DNA from 4 places in the Streptomyces sp. NPDC041191 genome. Region 1 is predicted to be linked to each of the others. Evidence: riboswitches for the same ligand, from Rfam matches in the RefSeq annotation. Region 1 holds a riboswitch; each other region holds the start of a gene.
The links. A riboswitch is a leader RNA that binds a small molecule or an ion and turns the genes downstream of it on or off. The one in region 1 is predicted to bind cyclic di-AMP.
Positions count from the first base shown of each region.

Region 2: linked by a shared signal. The riboswitch ahead of ACZ6AQ_RS20635 (transglycosylase family protein) and the one ahead of ACZ6AQ_RS23715 (LysM peptidoglycan-binding domain-containing M23 family metallopeptidase) in region 1 are both predicted to bind cyclic di-AMP.
Region 3: linked by a shared signal. The riboswitch ahead of ACZ6AQ_RS06425 (M23 family metallopeptidase) and the one ahead of ACZ6AQ_RS23715 (LysM peptidoglycan-binding domain-containing M23 family metallopeptidase) in region 1 are both predicted to bind cyclic di-AMP.
Region 4: linked by a shared signal. The riboswitch ahead of ACZ6AQ_RS26215 (LysM peptidoglycan-binding domain-containing protein) and the one ahead of ACZ6AQ_RS23715 (LysM peptidoglycan-binding domain-containing M23 family metallopeptidase) in region 1 are both predicted to bind cyclic di-AMP.

Region 1 covers NZ_JBVIZC010000012.1:112,582-117,639, reverse strand. The annotation lists gene ACZ6AQ_RS23730 (helix-turn-helix domain-containing protein) at 1-320, shown strand, start outside; gene ACZ6AQ_RS23725 (DUF6126 family protein) at 344-499, shown strand; gene ACZ6AQ_RS23720 (tyrosine-protein phosphatase) at 551-1,372, opposite strand; cyclic di-AMP (ydaO/yuaA leader) riboswitch at 1,760-1,921, shown strand; gene ACZ6AQ_RS23715 (LysM peptidoglycan-binding domain-containing M23 family metallopeptidase) at 1,924-2,883, shown strand; gene ACZ6AQ_RS23710 (SGNH/GDSL hydrolase family protein) at 3,044-3,856, shown strand; gene ACZ6AQ_RS23705 (STM4011 family radical SAM protein) at 3,843-4,703, opposite strand; gene ACZ6AQ_RS23700 (STM4012 family radical SAM protein) at 4,713-5,058, opposite strand, start outside.
Region 2 covers NZ_JBVIZC010000010.1:84,999-90,056, forward strand. The annotation lists gene eno (phosphopyruvate hydratase) at 1-1,060, opposite strand, end outside; gene ACZ6AQ_RS20635 (transglycosylase family protein) at 1,398-2,126, opposite strand; cyclic di-AMP (ydaO/yuaA leader) riboswitch at 2,130-2,303, opposite strand; gene ACZ6AQ_RS20640 (transglycosylase family protein) at 2,562-3,638, opposite strand; gene ACZ6AQ_RS20645 (cytochrome P450 family protein) at 3,733-5,046, opposite strand.
Region 3 covers NZ_JBVIZC010000003.1:98,328-103,385, reverse strand. The annotation lists gene ACZ6AQ_RS06440 (bifunctional acetate--CoA ligase family protein/GNAT family N-acetyltransferase) at 1-188, opposite strand, end outside; gene ACZ6AQ_RS06435 (HPr family phosphocarrier protein) at 363-644, shown strand; gene ACZ6AQ_RS06430 (GntR family transcriptional regulator) at 792-1,475, opposite strand; gene ACZ6AQ_RS06425 (M23 family metallopeptidase) at 1,686-2,456, opposite strand; cyclic di-AMP (ydaO/yuaA leader) riboswitch at 2,470-2,636, opposite strand; gene ACZ6AQ_RS06420 (M16 family metallopeptidase) at 2,898-4,265, opposite strand; gene ACZ6AQ_RS06415 (M16 family metallopeptidase) at 4,292-5,058, opposite strand, start outside.
Region 4 covers NZ_JBVIZC010000014.1:147,073-152,130, forward strand. The annotation lists gene ACZ6AQ_RS26210 (phosphoribosyltransferase family protein) at 1-1,155, shown strand, start outside; gene ACZ6AQ_RS26215 (LysM peptidoglycan-binding domain-containing protein) at 1,139-2,062, opposite strand; cyclic di-AMP (ydaO/yuaA leader) riboswitch at 2,068-2,241, opposite strand; gene ACZ6AQ_RS26220 (DUF6197 family protein) at 2,625-3,254, shown strand; gene ACZ6AQ_RS26225 (DeoR/GlpR family DNA-binding transcription regulator) at 3,416-4,222, opposite strand; gene ACZ6AQ_RS26230 (SIS domain-containing protein) at 4,371-5,058, shown strand, end outside.

The sequences.
Region 1 (5,058 bases):
GCCAGGCGGGCGGCGCCGGACGCGCCCTCCAGTGCCTGCGGGTCCACGTGCCGCACGCCACCCGGGGCGACATCGTGCGCGTGCACCCGGGCGAGGAGTGGATCCACGTCCTGGAGGGCCGGGTGCGGCTCGCGCTCGGGGAGGCGGTCCACGTCCTCGACCCCGGGGACGGCGCCCACTTCGACTCGCTCACCCCCCACCGGATCGGCGCCGCCACTCCCGGCGGGGCCGAGCTGCTCTTCGTCCACACCCTCCTGCAGAGCCCCGTCGCCGAGCTGTGCCTCGGCGACGGGACCCCGCACCGACGCCGCCCTTCGTGACGCATCCCAAGGAAAGGACTGACATGTCCGAGAAGTCCGCACCCGTCACCGGCGAGGAGCGCGGGGAAGGCAAGTTCCCCAAGGGCCTGGTGCTCCGCCTCTTCGCCTACCTGATCGCCGGTCACCTCTTCGCCGGCTTCCTCTACCTGCTCTTCATGCTGGGCGGGCAGAACCAGTAGGGCGGGGGCCCCGCGGCGGAACCGGCGGGGCGGGTGCCGCCCGGTCCCGGCCTACGCCTCCGTGAGCAGCCGCTCCCGCAGCCGTTCGCGCGTCTCCGGAGCCAGGCCCAGCCCCTCGGCGAGGTAGGCGTCCACCGAGCCCCAGGTCGTGTCGATCGTCTCGAAGGCGGCCCGCAGGTACTCCGCCCGCGCGTCGAAGAGCGGGCTCAGCAGCTCCATCACCTCGGGCCCCATGGCGTCCGGGGCGGTGGAGCCCCGGCGCACCTTGTAGCGGCGGTGCGGCTCGTTCGACTTCACGTAGTCGGCCTCGATCGCCGCCCGGTCGACCCCGACGGCGAGCAGGGTGATCGCGACGGCGAGCCCGGCGCGGTCCTTCCCCGCCGCGCAGTGCATGAGCGCCGGCACGCTCTCCTCCGCCATGGAGTGCAGGATCCGGCTGTGCTCCGCGGTCCGCTCGACCACCATCCGCCGGTACGAATCGGACATCCGGGCGGCCGCCCTGCCGTCACCGAGGACCTCCCGCAGCTGTGCGACCCCGCCGTCGCGCACCAGCCTCCAGAACTCCTTGCCGTCGGCCGGGTCGTTGAGCGGTATGTTCACGTTGCGCACGCCGGGCAGTTCGACGTCCGCGCCCTCGATCCGCCGGTCGGCCTCGTTGCGGAAGTCGAAGACGGTGTGCAGGCCCAGCGAGGCGAGGAAGGCGGCGTCGGCCTCGGTCGCGTGGGCCAGGTGACCGCTGCGGAAGAGGCGCCCGGGGCGGACGGCACGCCCGTCCGTCGTCGGCAGGCCGCCCACGTCCCGGAAGTTGCGGACCCCCGCAAGCTCGGGCTCGACGGCTTCGGCGGGCGGGACCTGCGGCAGCTGCTGCGTCACGGATGCTCCTGGGGTCGGCGTTCGGGTGTCCGGCGCGGGACGGGTTCCTGGGGCAATCATCCGGGCGGGAGGCGCGCGGCGCACCCCCTCGGACGGTAATGGGTGAACTGTCCGAATTAGGGCCTTGGTTATGACAAGCCCCGGTTGGGGCGAGATGGGGAAAGGCGCGTGAGCAGCGTCATAGAAGTGACGGATCGTGGCCGGGGGGACGACGTGATTTCCGTACGGCACAGGGAAATCGAAGGACCGTCATCCACGGAGGGTGACCGTGATCGCCTCGTGATGATCTAGCGCGGAATCCCCGGGACCGAAGAACGGCTTGTTCGCGCCGACTCCGCTCGTCTAGCGTCACCGTCAATCCGGTCGGACCGCCGAATCCTGCCACCGTCCGGAATTCCACCCATCCCATGCGTGGCAGGAGCGGGGGACCCAGGAAGTACGCCGGTCCCGTGACACAGGACGGCTCGGGGTGAAGTCGCGTGAGAACGCGGCCGGACATCTCCAGTCCGAACCCGACAGCTCACCTCGCAGGCGCCGGAGAGGAATTCGACATGCCCGCGAAGGGTAAGCACCGCCGCCCGAAGAACAACCTCCTCACCCGCGGATTCGCCGCCGCCGGTACGGGAGGCGCCGTCGTGGCCCTCCCGCTCATCGGCGCCACGGGGGCCCACGCCGCCGAGCAGGCCGCCCCGGCCGCCGCCCCCGCCCCGGCCGTCGTGGCCGCCGCCCAGGTGCGGGCCACCCCCGTGCAGGCCGTCCCCGCGAAGGCCGCCCAGGCCCCCGCGAAGGCCGCCCCGACGACGTACGCCGTCGTCCGCGGCGACTACCTGTCGAAGATCGCCGCCGACCACCACGTCACGGGCGGCTGGCAGAAGCTCTACGAGGACAACCGCCGGACCATCGGCGCGGACCCCTCCCTCATCATGCCCGGCATGAAGCTCACCGTCGGCGCCGAGGGCTCCGCCCCCACCGGCCCGAAGAGCGCCCCGGGCACCCGGAGTTCCGGCAAGGGCGACGACACCCCGCGCGCCTCCCGCGAGACCCGCCGCGCCGCCGCCCCGGCCGTCACCACCGCGGACGCGCCCGAGGGCCCGTCCGGCTCCTCCTCCGGCTGGGTCGCCCCCGTCACCGGCGGCTTCTCCACCCCGTACCGCGCCTCCGGCGCCATGTGGTCCTCCGGCTATCACACCGGTGTCGACTTCATCGCCTCCTCCGGCACCACCGTCCGCGCCGTCGGCGCCGGCACGGTCGTCTCCGCCGGCTGGAGCGGCTCGTACGGCAACGAGGTCGTCATCAAGCACGCGGACGGCAAGTACTCGCAGTACGCCCACCTCTCCTCCCTCGCGGTCTCGGCCGGCCAGTCCGTCACCGGCGGTCAGCAGATCGGCCTCTCCGGTTCCACCGGCAACTCCACCGGCCCGCACCTGCACTTCGAGATCCGCACCTCGCCGAGCTACGGCTCGGACATCGACCCGCTGGCCTATCTGCGCGGACACGGCGTCTCCGTCTGACGCGCACCGGCGAAACCCCTTTCCGGCGGCCCGGCACGAAAGTGCCGGGCCGCCGGCGTATTCCGTTTTGGCGGAATCTTTATCGGTGGCATATCTCACCCGTCGTCAACCCCTCCTTACGGTCGCGTAGGTCACACGCGAGAAGGAAGGATGGGCGCCCGTGGCAGACGATTCGAGATCAAGAGACAAGAACGCATTCGGGTCGTACACGGCGATCGGTGACAGCTTCACCGAGGGCGTCGGAGACCCCGGCCCCAACGGGACGTACGTCGGCTGGGCGGACCGCTTCGCGGTCCTGCTCGCCGACCGGTTGCCGGAGCAGGACACCTTCCGCTACGCCAACCTGGCCGTACGCGGGCGGCTCCTCGACCAGATCGTGGCGGAACAGGTCCCCCGGGCGAAGGAACTCGCCCCCGACCTGGTGACCTTCTGCGCGGGCGGCAACGACATCATCCGTCCCGGCAGCGACCCCGACCACGTGGCCGAGCGCTTCGAGCGCGCCGTCGCCGACCTGACCTCCGCCGTGGGAACCGTCATGGTGACCACCGGCTTCGACACCCGCGACGTCCCCGTGCTCCGGCACCTGCGCGGCAAGATCGCCACCTACACCGCGCACGTCCGCGCCATCGCGGACCGCCACGGCTGCCCCGTCCTCGACCTGTGGTCCCTGAGGTCCGTCCAGGACCGGCGGGCCTGGGACGGCGACCGCCTGCACCTCTCGCCCGAGGGACACACCCGGGTCGCCCTGCGCGCCGCCCAGGTCCTCGGCATCCCGGTGCCCGCCGACCCCGACCAGGCGTGGCCGCCGGTCCCGCCGCGCGGCACGCTCGAAGTGCGCCGCGACGACATCCAGTGGGCGAGGGAGCACCTCGTCCCCTGGATCGGGCGCCGGCTGCGCGGCGAGAGCTCCGGGGACCGCGTCGCGGCCAAGCGCCCCGACCTGATGCCCCTGGGAGACCTCATCTCCCTGTAGCGGGCGGCACGGCGGGGATCCGTTCCAGGACCCCGCCGGCGAACACGTCGTACAGCGGCAGCGTCTCCAGGTGGACGTAGCCGATGTGGCAGTCGCAGACGGCGAGGGGGCAGGCGCGGGGGCGCAGGGCGGCGCGGTACGAACCGTCGTACAGGTTCCCCAGCTCCGCCCTGACGAAGTGGCAGCGCCGCACCGTCCCCCCGCCGTCCACCGAGATCACCGACTCGCCGGTACGGCACGGCAGCCCCGCCGAACGGTGCGGATGCCGGCTGTACGGGAAGAGCGGGTCGAGCTCCGTCCACCGCGCGGCCTCCGCGTCGGTGTACGCGTGCCCCTCGGCCGCGTTCACCCACAGGTACACGTGCGGCGGCAGCGCCTCCCGCAGCCGCCGCGCCTCCTCCAGGTGCGCGGGGAGACCGACCACGCCCACGCTGAACCGGACGCCCCGCTCCGCCAGGTCGCGGCACTTGGCGAGGAAGCGCTCGTACGGCGTCTGCCCGGGGTGGTACGTGCACCAGAGCGCCACGCCCTCCCGGTCCGCGTCGGCCAGCCAGTCGGTCCGGCAGCTCAGATTGGTCTGGATCGCCACCCGCTCGACGTGCGGCAGCCGCGACAGCTCCACGAGCGCCCGCCGGTACCAGGACCGCACCAGGCCCTCGCCCCACGGCGTGAACAGGATCCGCAGCCGGTCACCGGTCTGCGCGGCGGCCCACCCGGTGAACCGTTCGAGCGCCGCCCGGTCCGCGCGCAGCTGCTCCCGGCTGTCCCGGCGCTTGGCGAAGGGACAGTACGGGCAGTCGTAGTCGCAGGAGGAGAGCGGCCCCCGGTAGAGCAGCGTCAGGTCCACGGCCGCCCCCTACTTCGGCTCGTACGCGGCCATCGCGGCCCGTACCCCGGGGGAGAACAGCTCGGGGCCGAGCCCGTCCGAGTACGCCAGGCCCTCCGGCGAGAGCCGCAGCAGCCCCTCCGGAGCCTCCCCGTCCAGCCAGCCGAGCGCCTCGAACCGGGCCAGCTCGCCGGGGAAGTCCGCGAACGGCGAGGACCCGAACCGCTCCTCGTACCCGGCGAGCGGCATGCCCTCCGCCTGGAGCAGCGACTGGAGCAGGTGACGGCGCCGGGCCTCCCCGGCGTCGACCCACCGGCCCACCTCGGCGCGCGAGAAGTCCCCGGTCTCCGTGTAGGCGTCGACGATCGAGCGGATC
Region 2 (5,058 bases), on a different contig from region 1:
CCAGCTCGACGGCGTCCAGGGTCTCGGTCAGCGAACCGATCTGGTTGACCTTGACGAGCAGGGCGTTGGCGCTGCCCTCCTCGATGCCGCGGGCCAGGCGCTCCGGGTTGGTGACGAACAGGTCGTCGCCGACGAGCTGCACCTTGGTGCCGAGCTTGTCGGTGATGGCCTTCCAGCCCTCCCAGTCGTCCTCGAACAGCGGGTCCTCGATGGAGACCAGCGGGTACGCGGAGACCAGCTCCTCGTAGTACTCGGTCATCTCGGCGGCCGAGCGGGACTTGCCCTCGAACTCGTACGCGCCGTCCTTGTAGAACTCGGAGGCGGCGCAGTCGAGGGCGAGCGCGATGTCCTTGCCCGGGGCGTAGCCGGCTTCCTTGATCGCCTCGAGGATGAGGTCGAGGGCGGCGCGGTTGGACTCCAGGTTCGGGGCGAAGCCGCCCTCGTCGCCGAGGCCGGTGGAGAGGCCCTTGCGCTTCAGGACGGCCTTGAGGGTGTGGTAGACCTCGGTGCCCCAGCGCAGGGCCTCGGAGAAGGACTCCGCGCCGATCGGGGCGATCATGAACTCCTGGATGTCCACGTTGGAGTCGGCGTGCGACCCGCCGTTCAGGATGTTCATCATCGGAACGGGCAGCAGGTGCGCGTTCGGGCCGCCCAGGTAGCGGAAGAGCGGGAGGTCGCTGGCCTCGGAGGCGGCGTGCGCGACGGCGAGGGAGACGCCGAGGATGGCGTTGGCGCCGAGCGAGGACTTGTCCGGGGTGGCGTCCAGGTCGAACATGGCCTGGTCGATCAGGCGCTGCTCGGTGGCGTCGTAGCCGACCAGCTCCGGGCCGATCTGCTCGATGACGGCGAGGACGGCCTTCTCGACGCCCTTGCCCTGGTAGCGGCCGGGGTCGCCGTCGCGGAGCTCCAGGGCCTCGAACGCACCGGTGGAGGCGCCGGACGGGACGGCAGCACGGCCGGTGCTGCCGTCGTCGAGGCCGACCTCGACCTCGACCGTGGGGTTGCCTCGGGAGTCCAGGATTTCCCGGGCTACGACGACGTCGATGGACGGCACGAGCATCTCCTTCTGGGATGTGACGCTGGATGTGACGCAAGGTCGGTGCGGGGTCGCTCGGCCTTGCGGCAAGAGCCTAACCGTCCCGGGGGCTCCGGTCGGCCGGGCGCCCGCACCCTGGGACGAAAAAGGACCCAAGGGCACGCGCATGGGGGCGAATCACCCCGTATCTACTGGTTGGTAACCGTCATGGGACCCGTACTCCCGTACGAGCGGACCCGGCCCGGGAAAAGGGGGAACCCCGGTCCGGCGCGCACGGGGGAGGGCGCGCCGGACCGGGGTGGTCACCGCGGGAGGGCCGTCGGGGCCGCGTGAGCCGCCGGACTCACGCGACCCGCCGGACTCACTTCAGGTGGAGCTGCTGACCCGGGTAGATCAGGTCGGCGTTCTCGACGACGTCGTCGTTCAGCTCGAAGAGCCGGGCCCAGCCGCCCTCGACGCCCTGCGCCTCGGCGATCTTGCTGAGGGTGTCGCCGGCGACGACCTTGTACTCGCCGTCGCCCTTCTTGACCGTCTCGCCGGTCGGGGTGGTGACGGTCTTCCGGGCGGACTCCGGAGCGTCGTGGCGCTTCTCGGCCTTCTTCGGGGCCTGGCGCTGCTCGCTGCGGGTGGTCGGCTGCTCGGTCGAGCGCTTCTGCGTCCGCTGCTTCTTCGCGGGCTTCTCCTGCTCCGTCGCGCTCTCGGCGGAGCCGCCGTACGAGGCGCCCGAGAGGCCGACGCCGCAGTGCGGCCAGGCGCCCTTGCCCTGGCCCGCGAGGACCTTCTCGGCGACGGCGATCTGCTGGGACTTCGACGCCTGGTCGGCGCGCGGGGCGTAGGCGGTGCCGCCGTACGCGGCCCAGGTGGAGGACGTGAACTGGAGGCCGCCGTAGAAGCCGTTGCCGGTGTTGATGGACCAGTTGCCACCGGACTCGCACTGGGCGACGCGGTCCCACTCGGAGGCCGTGGCGGCCGAGGCGGCGCCCGCGGTCATCAGCGGGGCGGCGACGGCGACACCGGTGACGCCGACGAGCGCGGCGACCTGGGTGGCCTTGGAGGGACGGCGGTGTTTGCCCTTGGCGGAAAACAGCATGGAGTTTCTCCTCACCGACGCCTGCGAGGTGAGCTGTCGGGTTCGGGCCAATGAGTTGCCCGGCCGCGTGTCCTAGCACGCGGCTTCACCCCAAGCCGATCGTCGGCCGTCTGTCTCAACGGCCGGGGCCGGCGCTTACCTTGGGTCCCCCGCTCCTGCCTTCGGCGCTTGCGCGACGACTGTTCCCCACGACCGACGGCAGGATTCGGCGTTTCGGTCGAAGGGGCCCGCGGTGGCGAGCGATGACGACCGTACGCACAGACCCCCCCGAAGTTCAAAGAGGCTCATATGACTAATTTCGCCTCTCCTTGCCCTCCAGTGGGGCCCGTTTGCGCAGGTGGGAGGTGACGGAAGCAGAGCTTCCGGGCACGACACGCCAGTTGGGACAAAGAGACCCATGTCTCACTCGCATGGATCCGGACAGAAGCTCCCGAACTACCCCGCCGCCGGGTTCGGAGCCGGCGTCAGTTCGAGGTTCTGACCAGGCAGGATGAGGTCCGGATCGGTCCCCACGGTCCGCTTGTTGGCGTCATAGAGGGCCGTCCACCCGCCGGGGAGTTCGTTCGCCCGCGCGATGTCCGACAGGCTGTCACCCGGACGCACGACGTATTCACCCGAAGAGCCCTGACTGTCCGTTACGCCCGAATTCTTCACCCCCCCGGTCACCGGAGTGCCCGCAGGGTTTTCGGCGAGCTTATCCTCGCCCGAGGCATGTCTGCCGGATTCGACGGAAGTGCCCGACTTGATGCTTTCCTGCGGGTCCGCCCCGCCCCGGTGCTTGCCGGTGCCGGGCGTGACCGACACCTCACCACCCTCCGGCGTACCGGGCGTAACGGGCGTAACGGATGTGTCGGGCACGGCCGGAGTGACCGGCACGGTCGGGGAGGTCGTTCCGGTCGGCGCGCCCGGCGTGGCGGGAGGCACCGGAGTGACCGGGGCGGCCGGCGCGGTCGGGGAGGCGGGCGTCGCGGGCGTGACGGTGGCGGCGGGGGGCGCGGACCTCTCGGCCGCTTCGGGCGCCACGGTCTCCGGAGCGGCGGGGGCGCCCGATCCGCCCGCGTTCCAGCCCGACTCGGGGACGGGCTTCACGGGGGAGACGGGAACGGTGACCGGGCCCGGGTCCACCCCGGTGGCCTTCCCGTCGTTCGCCAGGCCCGCGATCGGGGCGCAGGTGGCCCACTCGGCACTGCCCTTGGCGAGGGCCTTCTCGGCCACCGCGATCTGCTGGGCCCGGCTGGCGAGGTCGGGGCTGGGCGCGTACACCAGACCGCCGTGGCGCTCCCAGCTCTCCTGGGTGAACTGGAGTCCGCCGTACATCCCGTTGCCGGTGTTGGCGCTCCATTGCCCCCCGGACTCGCACTCCGCGACCCGGTCCCAGGTGGCGGCGTCGGCGGCGGAGGCGGACCCGGTGGCGAGCAGCGGCAGCGCCATGGCCGATCCGGTCACCCCGGCGGCGACGACAAGGGCGGGGGCCTGACGGGGGCGACGGTGTCGTCCGTTCCCGGAACGCATAGAAGCGCCTTTCGCGTGACGGCTGAGACTGCCGCGAAACGTAGCCGCATTCGAACGTCCGTCACAAGTCGATGGCTCCCCGATCACGTGAAGATCACATTTCTGACACGCCGTCAGCCGGAAGGACCGGTACGGAGGGGGAGAACTCCACCGGAAGGGTGCGCAAACCACGCATGATGAGCCCCCCGCGCCACCGCAGTCCGGCCGGATCGACGGCGAGCGCCAGGTCCGGCAGACGGGTCAGCAGGGTCGCCAGGGCCGTCTGCCCTTCGAGGCGGGCGAGCGGCGCGCCCAGGCAGTAGTGGATGCCGTGGCCGTACCCGAGGTGCTGGTTGTCGCGCCGGGCGAGGTCGAGCGTGTCGGGCCCGTCGAACCGCTCCGGGTCCCGGTCGGCGGCGGCGAGCACCACGAGCACCGGGTCCCCCGCCGGGATCTCCCGCCCGCCGATGGTCAGCGCCCGCGTCGCGTACCGCCAGGTCGCCATCTCCACGGGCCCGTCGTACCGCAGCAGCTCCTCGATCCCGGTCTCCAGGAGGCCGGTCTCCCCGGCGGCGAGGGACGCCTGCAGCCGTTCCCGCTGCCCGGGGTGGCGCAGCAGCGCGTAGAGCCCGTTCCCGATCAGGTTCACGGTGGTCTCGAAGCCCGCGAAGAGAAGGATGAAGGCCATGGCGGCGACCTCGTTCTCGGTGAGGTGCTCGCCGTGGTCGGAGGCGCGGATGAGCCCCGAGATCAGGTCGTCCCCCTCTTCCCGCCCCAGGCCCTCGCGCTTGCGGTGGATCAGCTCCGCGAGATAGCCGCGCATCTTCTTCACCGACCGGGCGACCCCGCCGCGCGGGCCTCCGCCGTGCCGGATCATCATCCCGGCCCAGTCGCGGAAGTCGTCCTGGTCCTCGCGGGGCACGCCGAGCAGGTCGCAGATGGCGTAGATGGGGAGCGGGAAGGCGAACTCGTGGATGAGGTCCGCGCTCCCCTTCTCCACGAAGCCGTCGATGAGCCGGTCGGTCAGCTCCTGGACGCGCGGGGCGAACGCGGCGACCCGGCGCGGGGTGAACGCCTTCGACACGAGCCGCCGCAGCCGGGTGTGGTCCGGCGGGTCGATGTTGAGCAGATGGGTCATCAGCTCGGCCTTGCGCTCGCCCGGGATGCCCGTCTTGCCCCGGGCGTGCGGGGACTCGTCGTGGTGCGCGGGGTTCTTGGAGAGCCGCTGGTCCGCGAGGGCCTGCCGGGCGTCCGCGTACCGCGTCACGAGCCATGCCTCGACCCCGCTCGGCAGCGTCGTCCGGTGCACGGGCGCGTGCTCCCTCAGCCAGGCGTAGGCCGGGTACGGGTCGGTGGCGAACTCCCAGGTGAAGAGCTCGGGGGCGGGGGTCTCCCCGGAGCCGGGGGCCGGGGCGGTGCTGTCACTCACCCCCCGACCGTA
Region 3 (5,058 bases), on a different contig from region 1:
TACTTCGACTCGTCCGAGACCTGCTCGTAGAAGCTGACGAGCCGGTCGGCGTCGTCGGTGGTGATGGGCCGGATGAGCGCGGTGCCGCCGTCGCGGAGCACTACGTCCGCCTCCCAGTGGTCGGGGTAGGCGTGCTCCGGCGCCACCTGCGGTTCCGTCGCTTCCGGCTGTTCCGACGCGCTCTGCATGAGGTCAGCCTACGGCTGCGCCACGGGTGGGGCACCGGTCGCGCGGCGGGGGTGCCCGTTGCAAGGTGGGGGGACCGGGAGGCGGTCCGGACCGGGCCGGGGACCGGTGTGAGCACCTCGCGTCCCGTGAGAGACTGGTCTAGACAACCCGCTTGAGACTTGAAGGGCAACACCATGGCTGAGCGCCGCGTCAACGTCGGATGGGCCGAGGGCCTGCACGCCCGTCCCGCGTCCATCTTCGTCCGTGCCGCCACGGCTTCCGGCGTTCCGGTGACGATCGCCAAGTCCGACGGCGCCCCCGTGAACGCCGCTTCCATGCTCTCGGTGCTCGGCCTGGGCGCGCAGGGCGGCGAGGAGATCGTGCTCGCCTCGGACGCCGAGGGCGCCGAGGCCGCGCTGGACCGCCTCGCGAAGCTGGTCGCCGAGGGCCTGGACGAGCTGCCCGAGACCGTCTGAGCCGGGACGGTCCCGGACCGGGGACGGTCCCGGAATGCCGTGACCGCCGCGATTGCGGCGGTCACGGCATTCTGCTTTTCCGACCCCTTTTCCGGGCAGCACAAAAGCCGCCCGACGAATTCCTGCTCCCTTTGTACGGCGGGCGTGTTAATTCCGGGCGCCCGTCGTGTTGACGGCATGTTGCGGAACCCTCACACGACCGCGCTCCGCCCCTTTGAGCCGGTGCAGCGACAGCGAGCGCTCCGCGTGCAGCGCGGTCAGCGCCCTCGCCCGCTCCGCGTCACCGCGCGCCACGGCGTCCACGATCGCGCCGTGTTCGGCCCAGACGTCCGCCGGCCGGGCGGGCCGCTCGACCGCGTACACCCAGGCGATCTTGTGCCGCAACTGGGTGAGCAGCGCCGTCAGGGCCGGACTGCCGCACGCCTGCGCGAGCGTCTCGTGGAACCAGCCGCCGAGCGGGCGCAGGTCCTCGTCCCGGCCCCGTCCGGCCCTCTCCTGCCCCAGCCTGACCAGGCCGCGCAGCACCTTGAGGTGGGCCTCGGTGCGCCGCTGCGCGGCCCGCGCGGCTCCCAGCGGTTCGAGCAGCGTCCGCATGTCGAGCAGGTCGGCCGCCTCCCGCTCGGTGGGCTCGGCCACGTGCGCGCCCGCGTGGCGCCGGGTGAGGACGAAGCCCTCGGACTCCAGGGTGCGCAGCGCCTCGCGGACCGGGACGCGAGAGACCCCGTACCTGCGGGCGAGCTGCTCCTCGGTCAGCCGGCTCCCCCGCGCGAAGACGCCGGAGACGATGTCGTCCCGGATCGCCGTGCACACCGAATGCGCGGGAATACGCATGTCCGACCTCCGCCTTGGTCCGCGCGAGTCCATTCGGGCGGCGCCTTTTCCGCGCCCGTGCCACGACTCTATTGCAGCCCGCCGGAATTTCCGATGCCCCGCCGGATTCCACGGACGCGTTCCGGCCGAAGAAAAGCCCCGGCCCAGTACGGGCCGGGGCTTTCCCGAGGCGGGGCCCCGGGGCCGGGGACGCGCGGAGGGGCGACGGTGTCAGACGGTGACGCCGCGGGCGCGGAGGTAGGCGACCGGGTCGATGTCGGAGCCGTACTCGGGGCTCGTGCGCGCTTCGAAGTGGAGGTGCGGGCCGGTCGAGTTGCCGGACGAGCCCGAGACGCCGATCTGCTGGCCCGGCTCGACGGTCTGGCCGACGTACACCCCGATGGAGGAGAGGTGACCGTACTGGGTGTACGTGCCGTCGTTCATCCGGATGACGATGTTGTTGCCGTACGCGCCGCCCCAGCCGGTCTCGACGACGGTGCCGGAGCCGACGGAGACGACACGGCTGCCGTAGTCGGCGTGGAAGTCGATGCCGGAGTGGCTGCCGGAGGACCAGAGCGAACCGCCGGTCTTGTAGGCGGTGGAGACGTACGAACCGGCGATCGGGAGCTGGAAGGAGTTCAGGCGGCGGCGCTCGGCCTCACGGGCGGCGCGCTCCTTCGCCTCGCGGATCTCCTTGGCGCGGGCCTCGGCCTTGCGCTTCGCCTCGGCCCGGACCTTCGCCTCGGCGGCGGCCTCGAACGCCTGCCGGTCCTGGGCGGCGGCCTGGGCGTTGACGCGGTCGACGAGGGAGTCCTCGGTGATCACCTCGATGAGACCGGTGTCCTCGGGTGAACGGTGGTCCGTGTCGGCGGCGAGCGCCGGGGAGGCGAGGGTTCCGATGACGCCGGTGGTGGCCAGCGTCGCGACGCCGGCGATGCCGGCGCTGCGGCGCGCCATCCGGCTCGGACCACGATGCTTCCCGGTGGCACGGGTGAACGCCATGAAGACGCTGTTTCCTTTCCCTCCTTCTCGCCTACCGGGTTAGCTGACGGGTTCGGAGCAGGAAGGTCTCCTACGGGCCCCTCCGTACGGAACGAAGGCGTCCGATTCACCCCAGGGACTGCGTGCGGGTCCCCGGCTCCCCTGGGCTCGCGCCTGACGGGGACTCGGCGATGGCTGTCCGGTGCCGCGGGTGCGGCGGGTACGACTGGCGAACAGCCGGATCGACGGTAAGCGGGTCGCCAGTCGATCACCAACCGAACAGGGCCTTTTGTAAGACATGCCACAGGGCAGAGGATCACTCTTGCCGCCAATACGGACAATTCCCTTGCGGGAACCCCTCCGCGGATGCCCTTCCCACAAGGAATTTTCCTGATGGGCCGTCATGTCCGGGCCCCGGTCGCGGGGACGGCGGTGGTGGACCGCCGTCCCCGCGGGGGACGGTCAGCCGCTGACGACGGTGACCTCACCGATGCCGAGCGCGCGCACCGGCTCCGCGATCTGCGCCGCGTCACCCACCAGGACGGTGACGAGCCGGTCCACCGGAAAGGCGCTGACGACGGCGGCGGTCGCCTCCACGGTGCCCGTCTCGGCCAGGCGCGCGTACAACTGCGCCTGGAAGTCGTCCGGGAGGTGCTGCTCGACCTGGTCGGCGAGCGTTCCGGCGACGGAGGCGGCCGTCTCGTACTTGAGCGGCGCCACCCCCACCAGGTTCTGCACGGCCGTCTCCCGCTCGGCGTCCGTGAGCCCCTCGGCGGCCAGGGTGCGCAGCACCTTCCACAGGTCGTCCAGGGCCGGGCCCGTGTTGGGAGTGTCCACGGAGCCGCTGATGGCGAGCATCGCGGCGCCGTTCCCCCCGGCGTCGGAGCGGAGCACCTGGCCGAAGGCCCGCACGCCGTACGTGTAGCCCTTCTCCTCGCGCAGGACCCGGTCCAGACGCGAGGTCAGGGTCCCTCCCAGGCAGTACGTGCCGAGGACCTGGGCCGGCCAGACGCTGGCGTGCCGGTCGGGACCGATCCGGCCGATGAGCAGCTGGGTCTGGACGGCGCCGGGGCGGTCCACGACGACGACCCGCGCGGTGTCGTCGGCGGTGATCGGCGGCATCGGAAGCGGCTCGCCCGGCTCGCCGGTCCAGGCGCCCAGCGTCTCCGCCAGGACCTTCTCCAGGTCCACCCCGGTCAGGTCGCCCACGACCACGGCGGTCGCCGTGGCGGGCCGCACGTGCGCCGCGTAGAACGCGCGGACCGCGGCGGCGTCGATCGCCGCGACGGTCTCCTCGGTGCCCTGGCGCGGCCGGGACATCCGGGACTCGGCCGGGAACAGCTCCTTGGACAGCTGCTTGGCGGCCCGGCGGGCCGGGCTGGCCGTCTCGTGCGGGATCTCGTCGAGGCGGTTGCGCACCAGGCGCTCGACCTCGGTCTCCAGGAACGCCGGGGCGATCAGCGCCTCGGCGAGCAGACCGAGCGCCTTGGGCAGCCGGGAGACCGGCACCTCCAGGGAGACCCGTACGCCGGGGTGGTCGGCGTGCGCGTCGAGCGTGGCGCCGCAGCGCTCCAGCTCGGCCGCGAACTCCTCGGCGGTGTGCCGGTCCGTGCCCTCGGAAAGCGCGCGGGCCATGATGGTGGCGACGCCGTCGAGACCGGCAGGTTCGGCGTCCAGCGGGGCCGGCAGGAACAGCTCCACGGCCACGACCTGCTGGCCGGGGCGGTGGCTGGTGAGCACGGTCAGGCCGTTCTCCAGGGCACTGCGGTCCGGGGCCGGGAAGGCCCAGGGGCGTGCGGTGCCCGGCGTCGGCCGCGGGTGGAACTCCATGCTCGTCAAAGACACGGCAGCGTCGGTCACTGGTCCGCCCCCTCTTCCTCGTCGCTGTCGCTCTCGCTCTGTTCGGTGGCCACCGGCTCGTAGACGAGCACCGCGCGGTTGTCGGGGCGCAGCCGGGCCGCGGCGGCCTCCCGCACCTCCTCGGCGGTGATGTCGAGGACCCGGTCGACGGCGGTGAGGGCGAGCTGCGGGTCGCCGAACAGCACGGCGAACCGGCACAGTTCGTCGGCACGGCCCGCGACGGTGCCCAGCCGGTCCAGCCACTCGCGCTCCAACTGGGCCTGGGCGCGCTCCATCTCCTCGGCCGTGGGCCCCTCGGCGGCGAACCGGGCCAGCTCCTCGTCGACGGCCGCCTCGATCTGCGGGACCTCGACGCCTCCGGACGTCTTGACGTCCAGCCAGCCGAGCGAGGGCGCCCCGGCGAGCCGCAGCAGGCCGAAACCGGCGGCGACGGCCGTGCGGTCGCGGCGGACCAGGCGGTTGTGCAGGCGGGAGGACTCCCCGCCGCCCAGGACCGTCAGGGCCAGGTCGGCGGCGTCGCACGCGCGCGTGCCGTCGTGCGGCAGCCGGTAGGCGGCCATCAGAGCGCGCGCCGGCACCTCCTCCTCGACGACCTCGCGGAGCTGCTCGCCGATGACGTCGGGCAGCGAGCCGTCGCGCGGGACCGGCTTGCCGTCGTGGGACGGGATGGAGCCGAAGTACTTCTCGATCCAGGCGAGGGTCCGCTCCGGGTCGATGTCGCCGACGACGGAGAGCACCGCGTTGTTCGGGGCGTAGTACGTGC
Region 4 (5,058 bases), on a different contig from region 1:
CCGCGGCGGCCCGAGGTGGCGATGGGCGCGCTCGGCGAGGGCGGTGTACGGGTGCTCAACGAACGGGTGCTCCGCGAGGCCGGCGTGGACGGCCGCGGCCTCGTCGTCGTGGAGGAGCGCGAACTCGCCGAACTGGAGCAGCGGGCCCGCCGCTACCGGGGCAGCCGTCCCTCCGTGCCGCTGGACGGCCGGACGGTGCTGGTCGTCGACGACGGGCTGGCCACCGGAGCCACGGCCGTGGCCGCCTGCCGGGTGGTCCGCGCGCGGGGCGCGGCCCGGATCGTCCTCGCGGTCCCGGTCGCACCGGCCGGCTGGACGGCTCGCCTCGCCGGCGAGGCCGACGAGACCGTCTGCCTCCACGCGCCGGAGGGGTTCCGGGCGGTCGGCCAGTTCTACCGGGACTTCCCGCAGACGCCGGACGCCGAGGTGCTCGCCTGCCTGGACCGGAGCCGGACCGCGCACGGGCACGGCGTCCGGGGCGCGGAGGTCCGCGCCCCCGCCCCGGGACAGGCGGAGGTGCGGATACCGGTCGGGGGAACCGCTCTCGCCGGTCGTCTCGCCGTACCCGAAGGGGCCGTCGGCGTCGTCCTGTTCGCCCACGGCAGCGGCAGCGGTCGCCACAGCCCGCGGAACGGGGCCGTCGCCGAGGCGCTCGGCGGGGCCGGTCTGGGGACCCTCCTGTTCGACCTGCTGACCGAGGAGGAGTCGGCCGACCGGGCACGGGTCTTCGACACCGCGCTCCTCGCCGGCCGGCTCACCGGGGCCACGGACTGGCTGGCCGGACGGCTCGGCGCGGAGTTCCCGCTCGGCTACTTCGGCGCGAGTACGGGAGCGGCGGCCGCGTTGCGGGCGGCGGCGGCCCCCGGGTCGACCGTCGGCGCCGTCGTCTCGCGCGGTGGCCGGCCGGACCTGGCCGCCGACCACCTGGGCCGGGTGCGGGCCCCGACCCTCCTGGTGGTGGGCGGCGAGGACCCGCTGGTCCTGGACCTCAACCGGCGGGCCCGGTCCCTGCTGCGCTGCGAGAACCGGCTGGCCGTCGTGGAGGGCGCCACCCACCTCTTCGAGGAGCCCGGTGCCCTGGAGGAGGTGGCGGAGCTCGCCGCCTCCTGGTTCACCGGGCACTTCCGCGCACGGGAGGTCAGTACGCCCCGTTGACGTTGTCGATGGAGCCGTAGCGGTCGGCCGCGTAGTTGCAGGCGGCGGTGATGTTGGCGACCGGGTCGTACAGGTCCATGGCCGTGCCCGGCACGTGGTAGGCGAGGAAGGTCGGCTCGATGACCTGGAGGAGGCCCTTCGAGGGGGTGCCGTTGACGGCGTTGATGTCCCAGTTGTTGATGGCCAGCGGGTTTCCGGAGGACTCCCGCATGACGTTGCGGTGGATTCCCTCGTAGGAGCCGGGGATGCCGTGCCGGGCCATGACGTCCAGCGACTCGCGGATCCAGCCGTCGAGGTTGTCGGCGTAGCCGGTGGCAGCAGCCGCCTGAACCCGGGCGGGGACGGCGCGGGCGACGGCGGGGGTGGCCGCGGCGCCGGAGGCGCCCGTGCCGGTGGCGACGGCCGGGGTGGCCGTGCGGCGCTCGGAAGGCTTCGCCCGTTCGGCCGAAGAGGAATTCTTCGCCTTCGGGGCGGCCTTCGTCCCGGTCCCGCTCCCGGTCTCCGCCTGCCCGGGGGCGATCTTCGCGGAATTCCGATGAATCGTCAGTTCCAGGCCGGGGTGAATGAGTGACGGATTGTCACCCACGACGCTCCGGTTGGCGCGGTAAAGGCTCTTCCAGCCCCCCTGAATTCCCTTCTTGCGGGCGATCAGGGAAAGCGAGTCACCGCTCGTGACGGTGTAGGTGCGCGTGGCGGCCGGGGCGGCCGGAGTGGTGGCGGTCGCCGGTGCGGCGGGGGCGGTGAACACCGTGGCCGCGATGTCCGGCGTTCCGGTGGCGGGCGTGGCGCCGGCCGTGGCGGGCACGATCAGCGGCAGGGTCAGAGCGGCCCCACCTGTACCGATCAGGGCCATACCACGGGAGATGTGGATGCGGCGGGGGCGGCGGTGCTTGCCGTGTGCGGGCATGACGGATTCCTCTCCGGCGCCTGCGGGGTGAGCTGTCGGGTTCGGACGGGAGATGTCCGGCCGCGAGCACGCGGCTTCACCCCGAGCCGTTCCGGATTCCGGACCGGCGTATTCGTGGGTCCCCCGCTCCTGCCGTCGGGTGAAAAGGGAAGGTTCCCGAGCGGCGGCAGGATTAGGCGTTCCGCTCGAATGGAGGTGACCGTAGGCCAGCAATGCGACGAATAACAAGAGGATCAATGCGGCGCTCTTCGGTAAAGGATCTCCGCATTCGTTCCGGTCAAGATCGACCGGATGGCGGGGGCGCCGAATCTCCTTGTGCGGCAAGGGTCCGGGGAGGGGCGCGGCAGATCGTGGGACCCGGGGAGTGAGTCGCGTCACCCGAACGACTATGTCCTATATGCGCCGTGTTTCCCTTGTTCGGCGTAAAGGGGATGAAAGTTCCCGAGGGGGTATTCATTCATCGAATGACTGCTTTATCTGCATTCCATGACACGTGCTGCCATAGCTGGCAAAGCGGACATTTCTCCTGGAGGATGGAAGGCCCGACCCAGGAGCCGCCCCGATGTCCCCCTCCGCCCCCTCGCCCGGCCCTGCCCCCCTGACCTGCCCCGACGCCCTCGACCGCGAGGCGGCCGCCCTTTACGAGACCGCCGTCTGGCAGCGGATCGTCACCGACTGGACGACGGGGGAACCGCCCGCGTCGGCTCCGTCGCGGGAGCGGAGCTGGCGGGACCTGCTCAGCGTGCCGGTGGACCGGCTCGTGGCCGACGCGCTCGACGCGTTGCCCGCGCCCCTCCCCGCCGAGCGCCGCCTCCCCGGACGGCTCGGGGCCGTGCTGCCGGACCGCCTGCACGCCTGGCGCCGCATCGGCCGGGCCGAGCTGCGCCCCTCGGTCCACCTCGGCTACGCGCGCCTCGTCCTGACGGAGTGGGGCTGGCAGAACGCCCCGTACAAACTGCGGAACAGGCGCGGGGCCCGGTGCGTCTGCGGGGCCCTCCTCGCCGCCCACCGCCTCGGCTACGGCGGTGCGGACACCATGAACGAGGCCGCCGCCTGGATCATGACCGAACTCCGGTCGCGGGGATGGCGGGACCTCATCGGCCCGTGGAACCGCGCCCCCGGCCGTACGGCCGCCGACGCCGTGGCCCTCCTCGACGCCACGATCCGGCGGGCCGCGCACGCCGGCCGCTGACGCCGCCGTCCGGACGCCGGAGCGGCAGGGCGGGGGAGGGGCACCCCGGACGTGCTGACGTGCTGACGTGCGGACGTGCGGCGACCGCCGGGTCGGCCCCCGGAGCCCGGGGGTTCCGGGCCGGGTGCCGGTCCCGCCGCGCGCCGACGGGTGCGGCGGGATCAGGCGGTGAGGACCTTCACCCCGGCCTCGGTGAGCCGGGAGACCGCCTCCGGGGCGATGTCGGTGTCCGTCACCAGCACGTCGATCCGCTCCAGACCGCAGATCCGCGCGAACGCCCGGCGTCCCAGCTTCGAGGAGTCGGTGACCACGACGACCCGGCTGGCCCGCTCCACGAAGAGCCTGCTGATGCTCGCCTCGTCCTCGTGGTGCGCCATCGCGCCCAGTTCGGCACCGATCCCGTCGACGCCGAGGACCACCACGTCGAGCACGACCTCGTCGAGCACCCCGGCCGCCAGCGGGCCGACCAGCTCGTAGGTCTGCGGGCGCGCGACACCGCCCGTGGCGACGATCTTGATCTGGGGGCGCACCGCCAGCTCGCCCGCGATGTTGAGCGCGTTGGTGACCACGGTCAGGGCCGGTCCGGCGGACCCCGCCGATCCCGGGGCCTCGTCGCGTCCGCCCGCGCATCGCAGTGCCAGCGCCCGCGCCACCTCCGTCGTCGTCGTGCCGCCGTTGAGCCCGACCACCTCGCCGGGGGCGACCAGGCCGGCCGCCGCCTCCGCGATCCGCTTCTTCTCCGGTGCGCGGCGCGCCGACTTGTACCGCAGGGGAAGTTCGTACGACACGCCGTGCGCGACCGCGCCGCCCCGCGTCCGTGCCAGGAGTCGCTGCCCGGCCAGCTCGTCGAGGTCCCGGCGGATCGTGGCCGCCGAGACGTCGAGGGCGGCCGCGGCCTCCTCCACCTCGACCTTCCCCGAGACCGCCAGTAGTTCGAGGAGCGCGTTCCACCGCTCGTGCTTGGACATGGGTCCCTCCCTCCCGGTCGTGCGAGCGTCCGATTCTAGCCGCCGGGGCGTGAAAGTTCTGGAAGAAATGTGCTCGCTTCTGCTTGAATGATGAGAGCTTCGCGCATCTTCTTTCAAAAACTCGCAGCACTTCTGCAAGGAGACCGGCATGAGCACCACCCGCACCGCCCTGGAGATCGACTCCCAGCCGGCGACCTGGCGACAGGCGGCCCGCACCCTGCCCCAGCACACCGCCGCCCTTCCCCGGCGGGGCGAACGGGTCGCGGTGATCGGCTGCGGCACCTCCTGGTTCATGGCCCTGGCCTACGCCGAACTGCGCGAGACCGGCGGCCACGGCGAGACCGACGCCTTCGCGGCCTCCGAGTTCCCCCACGGCCGTCACTACGACCGGGTCGTGGCGATCACCCGGTCCGGCACCACCAGCGAGGTGCTCGCCGTCCTCTCCCGGCTGCGCGGCACCGTGCCCACGGGCGCGATCACGGCGGACCCCGCCACCCCGGTGATGGACCTCGCCGACGAGGTCGCCGTCCTGGACTTCGCGGACGAGGAGTCGGTCGTCCAGACCCGGTTCGCCACCACCGCGCTCGCCCTCTTCCGCGCCCACCTGGAGGCCGAGGACGCCCTCCCCGAGGGGGTGGCCACCGTCGAGGAGGCCGCCCGCGACGCCGAGCGGGCGCTCGCCGCCCCGCTGGACGAGAACGTCCGCACGGCCGAGCAGTTCACCTTCCTCGGCTCCGGCTGGACCTACGGACTCGCCCTGGAGGCCGGCCTGAAGATGCGCGAGGCGGCGGGCGCGTGGACGGAGGCGTACCCGGCGATGGAGTACCGCCACGGCC